DNA from 2 places in the Lactococcus cremoris subsp. cremoris KW2 genome. Region 2 is predicted to be linked to the other one. Evidence: riboswitches for the same ligand, from Rfam matches in the RefSeq annotation. Region 2 holds a riboswitch; the other holds the start of a gene.

Region 1 (6,723 bases), 970 kb from region 2:
AGCTACTGATTTCCAAACTTCCTGATCTTGTTTGTCGCCACTCATAATTCCAACTTTGACTGTTTTTTCGCCAGCAGATGCTTTCACTCCGCCTTGATGGTTCAAACTAAAGAAGGCAACCAGCGCAACAAGAATAAGAACAGCAACAGCAATGATAATATTTCGATTTTTAGGATTCAAAATTTTCTCCAATTTCTACTGACAAAGCTGTCAGAGAACTTTCATTTACTTCTCAGGAAAACTCATCCATTCATCAGAAAATAGGAAATTTCGTCAGTAACTCTAACTTCCTGTGATGCTGATAAACAATTAAGTGCAAAAGAAATTATTTTAATTTCAAGCCCCAAGCAGGAATGGTGCTCTTATCTGGATATGCTTTTGCGATGGCTTTTTTGGTTGCTTCTGATTCATAAGCTTTGACAACATCTTTATAAACGCTACTATTTGCATCTTTTTTATTAGCAACAATTATATTAATCCATTGTTGACTATCTTTGTTGACAGGCTCAGTGAAAATTGCATCAGCTTTCTTTAAACCTGCAGTAACGGCATAATTATTATTGATAACTGCGGCGTCAACTGAATCTAAAGCACGCGCAGTTTGTGAAGCATCAAGTTCTTTAATAACCAAATTTTTCGGATTTGAAGTGATATCTTTGACTGTCGCGAGCGTTTGACCAGAAACATCCAATTTAATCAAGCCCGCAGACTTCAAGACATAAAGCGCACGACTTTCATTTGACGCATCATTTGGTACTGCAATAGTTCCGCCCTCTTTGATATCAGACAAAGTCTTAAGACTCTTAGAATAGACACTGATTGGCGAAATTACAGTATCACCAATGGCCACCAAATCACCATTATTTGCTTTATTCCACGCTTTTAAGAAAGCATAATGTTGAAAAGCATTCAAATCAATATCGCCATTTTTCAAGGCTGTATTTGGTTGTGTATAATCTGTGAAATGAGTGAACTTCAAAGTAATTCCATACTTATCTTTGGCTGTTTTAGATACTATTTGCCAAATACTGTCATCTTCTTTAGTTCCTGTCATTATTCCAATTTTCACTGTTTTATTGACTGTTTTATTTGCTTTAGTTTGATGTCCAAAGCCAATGAAAGCAGCAATAGCAATAATAACAACCACAATTATTCCAATAATAATATTACGATTTCTAGGATTCATAATTTTCTCCAATTTCTACTGACCAAACTGTTTTGAAAACAGTTTAAGTCTTCTGTCAGTAAAACTTATTAGCCTTAAGGCAAGAATTTCTAAAATAGAAACTCCCGAAGTTCTGACCTAACCGTTACTCCGTCAACGAATTTTCTAGTCGAGTTTCAATCCCCAAGCAGCAATTTTTCTCTTATCAGGATAAGCTTTTTCAATTGCTTTCTTCGTTGCTTCAGTTTGGTAAGCTTTGACTACTTCTTTATAAATTTTGTTATTTTCATCTTTTTTATTTGCAACGATGATATTAATCCACTGCTCACTATCTTTGTTTACAGGTTCAGTATAAATAGACTCTTCAACCGTTAATTTTGCTGTAGTTGCAAAATCGTCATTAATTACTGCTGCTGTAATTGAATCAAGCGCACGTGGTGTTTGTGCCGCATCTAATTCTTTTATGACCAAATTTTTTGGATTAGAATTAATATCTTTAACCGTCGCAAGTGTATCACCTGATACAGAAAGGCCAATCAGACCAGCATTTTTCAAAACATAAAGCGCGCGGCTTTCATTTGAGGCATCATTCGGTACAGCAATTGTATCTCCTGATTTAATTTGGCTCAATGAAGTGATTTTTTTAGAATAAAGACGAATAGGTGAAATTGTAGTATTTCCAATCGCCTTCAAATCACCATTATTAGCTTTATTCCAAGCATTCAAGAAAGCATAATGTTGGAAGGCATTCAAATCAATATCGCCATTTTTCAAAGCTGTATTTGGTTGTGTATAATCTGTAAAATGAGTGAATTTTAAAGTAATTCCGTATTTATCTTTGGCTGTTTTTGAAACAGTAGACCAAATGGTATCATCTTCTTTAGTTCCTGTCATTATTCCAATATTCACAGTTTTATTTGCCGTTTTACTTCCGCCAGATTTGTGATTAAAACCGAAAAATGCAGCGATAGCAACAATTACAACAACAATAACGACAAGTAAAATATTTCTGTTTCTTGGATTCATTTCTTCTCCCTTTTTTCTAATTGATTTATTTTTCAAAATCAATTATTCCCCTTTGATAAACTTTTGCATCATATCAGAAAAGTAACCGTGCACCTGCCAATTTTCTGACTCTAAACAAATTCGTCAAACAAAAACAATCTGACTAAACAAAAAGAGCCCATTTCATAAAAAGAAACGAGCTATATCGTGGTACCATTCTTGATTTAAGCACTTTGTAGCTCACTGAAAATTTTCAGATAAACTTTACAAAAGCAAACTTTTAAGTTCAATAACGAGAACCATGCCGTCAAAAGCTTGGTAAAACCTCACTTTTGCTACGCTTATCAAGCCATTTTCATTGCTTCATTCAGGCTTGCTCTCACCGCTACAAGCTCTCTGTACTGACTTTCACAATTACTTACTCGACCGCTTTTATTTTGTCCGAATTTGTGTATAGATTTATTCTAACAGACTTTCAAATTTTTTGGATTATTGATTTTTTATGTTGCCTTAAAAAATTTTTAAGTTTAATTTATAAAATAGAATTCTAATCTCCCATCAATGCTTTTCAACATAAATTATGCTAAACTTATACTTGTAAAAATAAATATTTGCACAATGGGTCTATTGACAAGTCTGTCAGTAGCGAGAAATACCATCTGACCTGATCTGGGTAATGCCAGCGTAGGAATGTGTTAAGACAATCGTCTAATTTCTAACCCTCCTTTTGTGCGCATCAAAAAGGAGTTTTTTTATGTCTAATTCTAAGTTCAATGTCCGTTTATTAACGGAAATTGCCTTCATGGCGGCACTCGCCTTCATCATCAGCCTCATTCCAAATACTGTTTATGGTTGGATTATCGTTGAAATCGCCTGTATCCCTATCCTTCTTCTCAGCTTACGACGAGGTTTAACCGCTGGTCTCGTTGGAGGATTAATCTGGGGAATTCTTTCAATGATTACTGGACATGCTTATATCTTAAGCCTATCCCAAGCTTTCCTTGAATATCTTGTGGCTCCTGTTTCACTCGGAATAGCTGGCCTTTTCCGCCAAAAAACAGCCCCTCTAAAACTAGCTCCTGTACTTTTGGGAACTTTTGTTGCTGTTCTTCTTAAATACTTTTTCCATTTCATTGCCGGAATTATTTTCTGGAGCCAATATGCTTGGAAAGGTTGGGGCGCTGTTGCTTATTCTCTTGCTGTTAATGGAATCAGCGGTATTTTGACGGCCATTGCTGCCTTTGTTATCTTAATAATTTTTGTCAAAAAATTCCCTAAACTTTTTATCCATAGTAATTACTAATAAACCTGTCAGTAAAATTATTATATCTTGTCAGTCAGAACAAAATCTTCTATAATATAGCTATGTCTAAAAAGCAAAAATTAAAGAAAACACTTGTAGAACAAATTCTTGATAAGGCGAAAATTGAGCATACTGGACTTGCCATCAATGCTTTGGAAAGTGATAGCCTTCCTGACGATATTAATCGTAGTGATATCTATAAAACACTCGCATTGATTGGAGATAAAACAGGACCTGTCATTGGTATTCTTCCTTTGACAGAGCATCTGTCAGAAAAAAAATTAGCAAAAGTTTCGGGCAATAAAAAAGTAAGTATGATTCCTCAAAAAGACCTACAAAAAACCACGGGTTATATTCACGGGGCAAATAATCCCGTAGGCATTTGGCAAAATAAAAAGTTTCCAATTTATATTGATTCCATTGCTTTGGAACATGAGTTTATTGTCTGTTCCGCGGGTGAAGTTGGACGTAGTATAAAAATTGCTCCTCAAGAACTAGCAGATTTTGTCCATGCTCACTTTGTTGAAATCAGAGAATAAAAATACTGACAGAAATTCTGTCAGTATTTTTTGTATATTTGGAGCAAGAGTTTGCAAAAATTCTTCTTTTTTAGTATATTTTATTTTATATATAAAACAAAGGACTCGGAATGCAAAACACAAAATTATATTCATTAACCCTAATTGCTCTTGGTGCAGCGATTATCGCGGTTCTTTCTCCATTGGCTATCCCAATTGGTATCATCCCAGTCACCTTACAAACACTAGCTGTCGGACTCGTTGCGACAGTACTCAAAGCGCGTGAAACTTTTTTTGCCATTTTACTTTATCTACTTCTCGGATTTATTGGAATTCCCGTATTCACTGGAGGAACTTCAGGAATTGCTGTTCTTTTTGGACCAACAGGTGGTTTTCTACTTGCTTTTTTAGTTATGGGAACCCTCATTTCTTGGGGACTTCATCAAATCAAATACAAAACAATCCCAGCTTTTATCATAAATATTGTCGGTCATCTCCTTATGTTGGTCATCGGCACTCTCTGGCTCAAATTTTTCACTCAAGTGGATTGGTCTTTGGCATTAAAGCTTGGCTTCACTCCCTTTGTATTTGTTGAAATCATTAAAGCTATCCTTGTTACAATCTTTGGATTAGCACTGATACGTGCACTCTCTCACACAAATAAATACTTTACAAACTAGTCTAAAACCGCTACAATTAGTCTATGTTTATAAAAGTACTTATGGCGCTATATCCGCTTATCGTCTTTATTGCGTTGGTCTTTATTTTCAAGTTTTTCAGACTACGTCATTTAACCAATCGTAAATTAAAAATTCCAGATGTATTCACACTTTTTCTAATTCTAGGAATGCAAATCTTTTCAAAAAATGTAACAAGTATCAGTATTATTCCTTACTATCTGCTAATCATTTCTGGTTTAGCACTTATTTTGTTGTTACTTGATTTGTTCTATTATAAACAATTCGCCTACCGCCGCTTTTTAAAGCTTTGGTGGCGACTGACCTTCTTTATTACTTTGATTATTTACCTCATCCTTGTTGTGATGACCTTTACCCATTAAAATAATAAAAAAGTCCTGAAAATTCAGGATTTTTTTTATTTATTGCCCAATTCTTTTAAGAGGACGCCAAATTCTTCTTCGGATAAAGTGATTCCTTTACCCATTTTTTCATGGTCAGGTGACCAAGTACGGATATCGTATTTAGGTTCTGCATCATTCCAAGAAACACGATTGAGTTCTTTGCGCCAACCTTTTGCATTTTCAGAGAGAACGATAAGTTCTTCAATGATTTCAAACTTTAATTTATCAGCCATCTTATATCCTTTCTCATTAGTATATACGCAAATAAATCTATTTTGTCACTCTTCAATCAATTGAATATCTACACCAACAGCAGTCAATTTTTCAATGATATGATCATAGCCTCGTAGGATAAACTCAATATTAGAAATTTTAGTAGTTCCACTGGCAATAATTCCAGCAGTAACCAGAGCCGCACCAGCACGTAAATCTGTTGCTTGAACACAGCTTCCAGTTAACTCATTCGGAGCGTCATAAATAATTCTATCATCCAAAACAGAAATATTAGCACCCATACGCGCTAATTCAGGTACGTGGTTAACACGTTTTTGATAAATCGTATCAACAATCGAACCACGACCTTTTGCTTTTAACAACAGTGGCGTAATTGGTTGTTGCAAATCAGTCGCAAATCCTGGGTAAGGAACAGAGGTAATATTAACTGATTTTAAATTTTCAGATTTATGAACTTCAATGCTGTCTTCACGAATCGTCAAACGTACGCCCATTTCTTCAAGTTTAGCAATGAAAGATTCCAAATGTTCATAGATAACATTTTCAATAATAACCCCATCACCCATCGCAGCAGCTAAAGCAAGGTAAGTTCCAGCCTCAATTCGGTCAGGAATTACCGTATGTTGAGCTCCGTGCATTTCATCTATCCCAGTGATACGGATAATATCTGTTCCAGCACCACGAACTTTTGCCCCCATGTTATTAAGAAGGGTTGCCACATCAATAATTTCAGGCTCACGTGCGGCATTTTCAATCACAGTTACACCTTTTGCACGACTAGCAGCAAGCATCGTATTGATGGTTGCTCCAACGGAAACAACGTCCATATAAATGGTTGCTCCAACTAATGAATCTCCAATCACTTCTAAGTGCTCAGCTTCTTCTTCTTGAATCTTCTTAGCCCCTAAAGCTTTAAAGGCTTTATCATGTAAATCGGTTGGACGAGGACCTAAATCACAGCCTCCGGGCAAGCCAACTGTCGCTTGTCCAAAACGACCCAAAAGTGCACCATTGAAATAATAAGAAGCACGCAAAGAATTAATCTTTCCATAAGGCAGAGGACGTGAAACAACACTACGTGTATCAATCACAAGTCGACCTTCTTCAAGATTTCGCTCAATTTTTGCTCCCATGATTTCCATAATTTCGACTAAACTTGCGACATCAGAAATATCTGGAACTCCTTCCAGAGTAACAATATCGTTAGCTAGAATGGTTGCAGGAATTAAAGCAACCACTGAATTTTTTGCTCCAGAAATTGGAATTGTTCCAGAGATACGCTTCCCACCATTAATTACTATTTTTTTCATATTATTTCAAAATCACTTTTCACATTTTTATTGTCTTAAAAAAATTATTTTTTTAAGAACCGCTCTCTATTTTAACATTTTATGGTAGTTTTTCATAGACTTTTTTT
Region 2 (6,723 bases):
AGGAGGTCAAAAATCATGATACTTTTCATTATTATATTAGTTGTTATTTTGATGATTGTGGGTTTCTTCTACATCAAGGGCTCCACAGGAAATATCCTTGGAAGTATTGCAACTCTTCTTTTACTTTTGTCCATGTTTGGTTTGATTTATCATGATAATAATCACTGGGGGATGAAAGAAGTGACTAAAACGACGCAAACGACGATTTATTCTGCCGCTGGGAGCACTCAACCTTTTGGAATGTTACTGACACAAGCTTTTGGAACTAATTCTGGAAACTATATCTTAATGTATAAAGCACAAGCGAATGACAGTAAAACAACCGTCAATTTTATTGGAAACGTCAAAATGATGAATACATCAGACAAAGCTGCAACAAGTATGATGAAAACTTGGATTTCTGATGAAATGTCAAAAAATGTTGTAGAATCATCAAAAAAGAAAGCCAATTATCAGTTGGTGGCGAATGCTAAAAATGCAAAATTAGTCACTAAAACGACAACTTATCAATGGGATAACAATTTTGCGAAATTCTTGTTTGGCATTGGTGGGGAATCTGGCGAGTTAATCAAAAAAGAGATTACTGCAAAAGTACCAAAAGAAACATGGCTTGTCCTCACACCAGAACAAGCACAGAAATTGCAAAAATTAGCTCCTGAGTTTGAAGCAAAACAAAAAGCGCAATTAGAAGCTGAAATTGCGGCGGCAAAAACGCCACAAGAAAAACAAGCAATCGAAACGGCAGCGGAAGAAAAGCAAGCTCAAATGGCAGCGATGAAAACTTCTAATCCAGATGCTTATGCAAAACTCATGGTTTCGCAAATGAAGACGTTACTTGGAATCAAGGATTAAACTTATTAAAAATAAGGTTTTAGTAAAAAATTCTGTTTGCTCTATAAAGGTCACTCCTGAAAATGAGTTGAAATTAGACACCAAAAAGTGAACTTCGGTTCGCTTTTTTTTGATTAGTTGAGAATGGATTTGTTTAATCAAGCATGCATTCAAAGTCAAAAATATCTTATTTTTTTGTAGCTTTTGTATGGACAAGATAGGTAATTTATTTGAGAGGGAAATACATAAAAAAGTTGTTGTTTTTAACCAAAAATTGCATTCAAATACTTTGACTAAGTAGCTGGTCTTATGCTAGAATGAAATTAAGAAATGTCCGTAAAAGATTACATTTTATAATTGTGTGGTATCCTGTTGTACCATGCTTTTATAATACCTAAATTTGATATTTGTTTTTAAAAATCACAATAAATGTAGTCTATAGCAGATGTGTAAGTAAGTTTTTGATTTATTAAAGGAGTTGTTTATAGCAAACACAATTATTATTTAAAATATAAGAATGAGGTGAAGATGAAAAAATTACTCTTTATTTTTGGGACAAGACCAGAATTTATCAAAGTTTATCCGGTAATTCAAGAGGCCAAAAAGCAAGGAAATCCAATTGTTTTGGTTAATACGGGTCAACACAAGGAGATGTTAAATGAACTTCTTGATGAATTTTCAGTTGAAGTTGATTATGACTTGAAGATTATGGATTCTTATTCTGGTTTATCAGAAATCGTATCAGGAACACTTAGCGGTCTTGAACCGATTGTCAAACAGGAAAAACCAGATGTTATTCTCGTTCATGGAGATACAGCTGCTACATTGGCTGGAGCTTTGGTCGCCTATTTTAATCAAATAAAGCTTGCGCATATTGAGGCTGGATTAAGAACCTATAATAAGTTTTCACCATTTCCAGAAGAAATGAATCGGCAGATTGTTGGATTACTGGCAGATTATCATTTTACCCCAACTGAGATGACAAGAGACAACCTCCTAAAAGAGGGAAAAAACAGAAAACAAGTGTTTGTTGTTGGAAATAGTGCCATTGATATGTTTCAATACACTTTGAAAGATAATTATGAAAACGAAGCCTTGACTTGGCAAGCGGATAAAAAGATGATTTTGGTCACGGCACATCGTCGAGAAAATTTGAATGATTTAGAAGAAATTTTTGATGGAATTGCCGAAATCGCTGATGAGTTCAAAGAAACTCATAAAATTATTTATCCAATACATATGAATCCGATTATTCGTCAAAAGGCTCAAAAATTATTAAAACATAGTAATATCAAAATTATCGACCCGCTTGATACAATCAACTTTCATAATGTGATGAGGCATGCAGAGCTAATTCTCACGGATTCGGGTGGGATTCAAGAAGAAGCTGCTTTCTTAGGAATTCCAGTTCTTGTTTTACGTGATACAACAGAAAGACCAGAGGGAGTGTTGGCAGGAACATTAAAACTTGTAGGGACTTCAAAAGAAAATATTGTAAATGAGACTCGGGATTTACTAACAGACAAGACTAAATATGAAAGGATGTCAGGAAGTAAAAATCCTTATGGTGATGGGACTACTTCCTTACAGATTATTAATATCCTAAATGAAAAATAGAAAAATTTCACTTAAATCCTTTCAATCCGTCTGTCTCATTTTTATCTTTCTTTTTAACTTTGAGTTTATCTTTCGACTTTCAAATTTCACATCAAGAGAAAAATTTTTCACGATTTTCTTTTTTGTGGCTCCGTTAATGCTCAGCTCATTTTTCATCATTACGGACAGTGAAAAGATATCAAATTCCGTTAGAAATTTGAGTATTATTGGTGTTTTTGGCTTCTTAATTTATGGCTCAAATCGGTTAATCGTATCTTTGACTTATTTAATTGGTGGAGAATTTGCTGTTCCTCAACTTTTTCCTTTTCGCTTTTTAATTGCCTTATTCACTTTGCTTTGTTGTGGATTGGCTTATTATATTTCAACCAAAAAAAGATTAATCTATAATCTAGCCACACTGATTGCTTCCTTGTGGTTTGTCACGCTTCCTATTATCATTTTTCAATTTCTCTTTAAATTATTAATTGAACATCAAGGTTTTGATTTCAGTATCGTCAGTAATATGGATATTCGTTATTTGATTGTTCCATTTATGCCGATTATGTATTTAAGTTTTTGTAAATTTACGGGAATTGATGTCAAACAATTAGGTAAAAATATCAAGTCTACCGTCTATGTTCTCTTAGTAATTTATTTGGTAGCCCTGGTTGTCTATTCGGGAACTCAGATAAATATTACTTTTAATTTTGCTCAAGAAGGTTTCTTTAATAGTATTGAACTTAACTATAGTGCTTTTCTAGCTCATTGGATAGAGGGTTTAACAGTAGTCTCTCAGTTTGTTCTACCGATTATAGCTTTTGCTTTGGTCATCGGCTATAAAGGGGAGAAATCAAAGAGAAAAATATTCTCTTTAAAACCAATCTATGTTTTAATCTTGGTTGCACTTGGAGTTTATGCCTATATCTTTCTACTCAATGCTCCAAGTAATTTTATCCAATTTAATGAAAAAATCTTTAATAGCTATTTTGCATTGCAAGTATTTGAAGTTGGTGTCATTATGCTTTTGACAATCTATACTGGATTGAAAAAGTTTATCAGACCTCGAACAAAAATATTGTTATATATCGGTTCAAGTCTTCCATTTCTTTATTTATATATTGTAAGATATCACTATTGGAAACAGAGCTATTTGGTGATTGATGTATTTGACCGAATCAATTACATTTTCTTTATCTTTTCGGTTTTTGTTTTCCTATACTATACAGTAGAAGTTATCATTCTATGGTATTCTTACAATAAAAGGCAAAGGGTCAATGCTTTGGACTTGCGAACTGATGGGATTCAAAAACAATTTCACATTTATGTCCTGATTCCATGTCTGAATGAAGAGTTGGTCATTCAAACAACTTTAAGAAGTATTTTGAAAAATAATTATAAAAATTTAGTTGTCACAGTTATTGATGATGCAAGTGATGACCGAAGTTTAGAAAAGATATCAGAAATTAATGATTCTCGTTTAAATGTTTTAAGGAGAATTAAACCAAATGCGCAAAAAGGAAAAGGAACCGCGCTTAATTGGGCCTATTATCAAATTAGTAAACAGATTCAAGCGAAAGGAATTGCTCCTGAGGAAGTATTGATAGCAATTATTGATGCTGATACAAAACTTGAAACTGATTATTTTGAAAAAGTCAATCGTGCATTTAATTATGATGATAAGCTCACTGGTCTTCAATCAAAAGTTCGTGTCGCCAATTTATTAAAGGATTCGTCGCAAGACCTTGAATTTTCCGAGATTATTAATGCCACTCAAATGTTTCGGACTTTGACTAATACAGTTGCTTTTGGTGGGAACGGGCAGTTTTGTAAATTGAGCACTCTTCAAGCTTTAAATGAAGAACCGTGGACAGATTCACTTGTGGAAGATTTTGATTTATCAACACGTCTTTTTCTCTCAGATATTGAAGTGAAAAATGCACAATATGATGATATTTATATTGAACAAACTGGAATTATCAATGATAATGAAGCTTTGGTCAAGCAACGAGTCCGTTGGGCTCAGGGTAATATTCAATCATCAAAATATATTTTACCAACGATTCGTTCGAAAAATCTGGTTTGGAAACAAAAATTTGAGATACTGATGACTTTATTTAAACCTTGGTTAATGGGAATTGAGTATATCATTGTAATTTATACTATGATTATGATTATCAATTCTGCGATTTTAACGGGAATTACTCAATCACTTAAAATTGTTGTTATCCTTTTTATTGTGATGTCTATTTACATTATCATTGTCAACTTTGTTTGGGCTCTGCTTTATAATAGAGGGAAAAACAATGAAAAAATGAAGGCTTGGGATGTCCTGAAAGATACGGCTAATTTAACTAAATTTTTATTGATTTTGACTCAAATCTATCCGCAGTCAGCGATTCGATTTTTCAACTCTAAAAATGACTGGGTGAAAACAAATCGTCAAGAGGAAAGTATTGATAAAAATTTGAATGAAGACAAAAAATAATGTAAAAACCCTACCGTTTCGGTGGGTTTTTTTCTTCTTAAATTTATTAAATCAGTTTTTTTGCTATAAATATGCTAAACTGGTTGTAGTTTCAAAAATAAATCTAATACACAATGGGTACTGATAATTTTAAATTATCGGTTGAGAAAGACCATCAAACTTGAACAGGTTAAGACCTGCGTAAGAATGTGTCCGAGTTTTTATCATATTTTCTTTTGAGAAAATTGTAATTCTCACTTTCTTGTCATGCTTGAGCCCTCCTTGTGTAAATAAAGGAGCTTTTTTATGTCTATTTTAGGTAAGATTCAAAGAACACAACCGCTTATTTTGAACTTGGCGAATTTTGTAACTCCTCAACGAGTTGCGGACGTTATCAGTTTTATTGGTGCCTCACCTTTAATGACGTCAGAAATTGCTGAGCTCGAGTCATTAGTTGAAATTTCAGATGCTGTGGTAGTCAATATTGGCACAATATCAGAATCGACTTATCCTCTTTTTTTAGAAGCTTGTCGCTTGGCAAATCAAAAAGCAAAACCATTAATTTTGGACCCAGTTGCGGTCAATGTTCCTTTCAGAGCATCCATAGTTAAAAGGTTGAGTCAAGAAGTAAAGTTTAATATTATTCGCGGAAATTCGGCTGAAATTGCTTGGTTTGCTGACAAAAAAAGTTTAAATAAAGGCATTGATGCACTTGAGTCAAATATAGATAATGAACACGCGCGACTTGCGGCTAAAAAAACAGGCGCAGTGATTATAGAAACAGGTAAGGTGGATATTATTTCTAACGGTTATGAAGAGATGTTTGTTGACACTGACAGCCCGCTCTTTAAAATTAATGTTGGTTGTGGGGACATGCTGACAGCAGTGGTTGGCACCTTTGCAGCTGTTTCTGATGATTTGTTTACAGCTGCTTATGAAGCGACAAAATTTTTCGGGGAAGCTGGAATGATAGCGACCAAACAAGTGAAAAATTTACCGGGTAATTTTGTCAATAGTCTTCTGGACACACTTTATCAAGCGACACAAGAAATAAAATAAAGGAGTATTATAATGATTACTATTCCACAGGTTGTGACAATTGCTGGAATTGATTCTTCTGGCGGTGCCGGAATTAATGCGGACATGAAAACTTTTCATAATCAAAAAGTTTATTCAGCAACGATCGTAACAGGCTTAACGGCACAAAATACTTATGGCGTACAAGAAATTTTACCGACAAATAAAGATTTTATTTTAGCTCAATTTGACTCGGTATTTTCTGATTTGGAAATTTCGGCAGCCAAAACAGGAGCACTTTTTGATACTGCTCAAGTTGAAGGGGTGATTCAAGGATTAAAAAAATACAAACCAAAACATTTGGTGGTTGACCCAGTAATGGTGGCTAAAGGTGGGGCTATTCTTTTAACGAAGGAAGCGATTGACTTGATAAAAGATGAGTTACTTCCCTTAGCAGAGTTAGTTACTCCTAATTTGGAGGAAGCAGAGGTCATGACCGGCTATCAAATTACTGACGAAAATTCGCTTTTAAGCGCGCTTCATGATATTCAAAAATTAGGAGCAAAAAATGTTCTTATTAAGGGTGGACATGGCCAAGGAGAACTTGTCAGAGATTATTTATTACTGACGGATGGTTCTGTCAGTACTTATGACTCTAAAAGATTACTGACAGAAAGAACACATGGAACTGGAGATACACTTTCTTCCTATATTACTGCTCATTTAGCTATGGGAGAAAGTCTGAGAGAAATCATGCCTAATGCGAAAGCTTTTATTAGTGAGGCAATTTCTAAAACGATTATGGTGGGGCATGG

The links. A riboswitch is a leader RNA that binds a small molecule or an ion and turns the genes downstream of it on or off. The one in region 2 is predicted to bind thiamine pyrophosphate.
Region 1: it holds a riboswitch for thiamine pyrophosphate, as region 2 does, so the genes downstream of both, thiT (energy-coupled thiamine transporter ThiT) here and thiM (hydroxyethylthiazole kinase) in region 2, are expected to answer to the same signal.

What each region holds. Positions count from the first base shown of each region.
Region 1 covers NC_022369.1:307,276-313,998, reverse strand. The annotation lists gene KW2_RS01585 (MetQ/NlpA family ABC transporter substrate-binding protein) at 1-180, opposite strand, end outside; gene KW2_RS01580 (MetQ/NlpA family ABC transporter substrate-binding protein) at 326-1,186, opposite strand; gene KW2_RS01575 (MetQ/NlpA family ABC transporter substrate-binding protein) at 1,331-2,191, opposite strand; TPP riboswitch at 2,779-2,878, shown strand; gene thiT (energy-coupled thiamine transporter ThiT) at 2,925-3,473, shown strand; gene KW2_RS01565 (aminoacyl-tRNA deacylase) at 3,536-4,012, shown strand; gene KW2_RS01560 (biotin transporter BioY) at 4,123-4,671, shown strand; gene KW2_RS01555 (DUF3397 domain-containing protein) at 4,695-5,051, shown strand; gene KW2_RS01550 (YdbC family protein) at 5,087-5,305, opposite strand; gene KW2_RS01545 (UDP-N-acetylglucosamine 1-carboxyvinyltransferase) at 5,351-6,616, opposite strand.
Region 2 covers NC_022369.1:1,273,739-1,280,461, reverse strand. The annotation lists gene KW2_RS06090 (MDR family MFS transporter) at 1-19, shown strand, start outside; gene KW2_RS06085 (DUF4811 domain-containing protein) at 16-852, shown strand; gene wecB (non-hydrolyzing UDP-N-acetylglucosamine 2-epimerase) at 1,360-2,448, shown strand; gene KW2_RS06075 (glycosyltransferase) at 2,438-4,912, shown strand; TPP riboswitch at 5,016-5,116, shown strand; gene thiM (hydroxyethylthiazole kinase) at 5,198-5,950, shown strand; gene thiD (bifunctional hydroxymethylpyrimidine kinase/phosphomethylpyrimidine kinase) at 5,963-6,723, shown strand, end outside.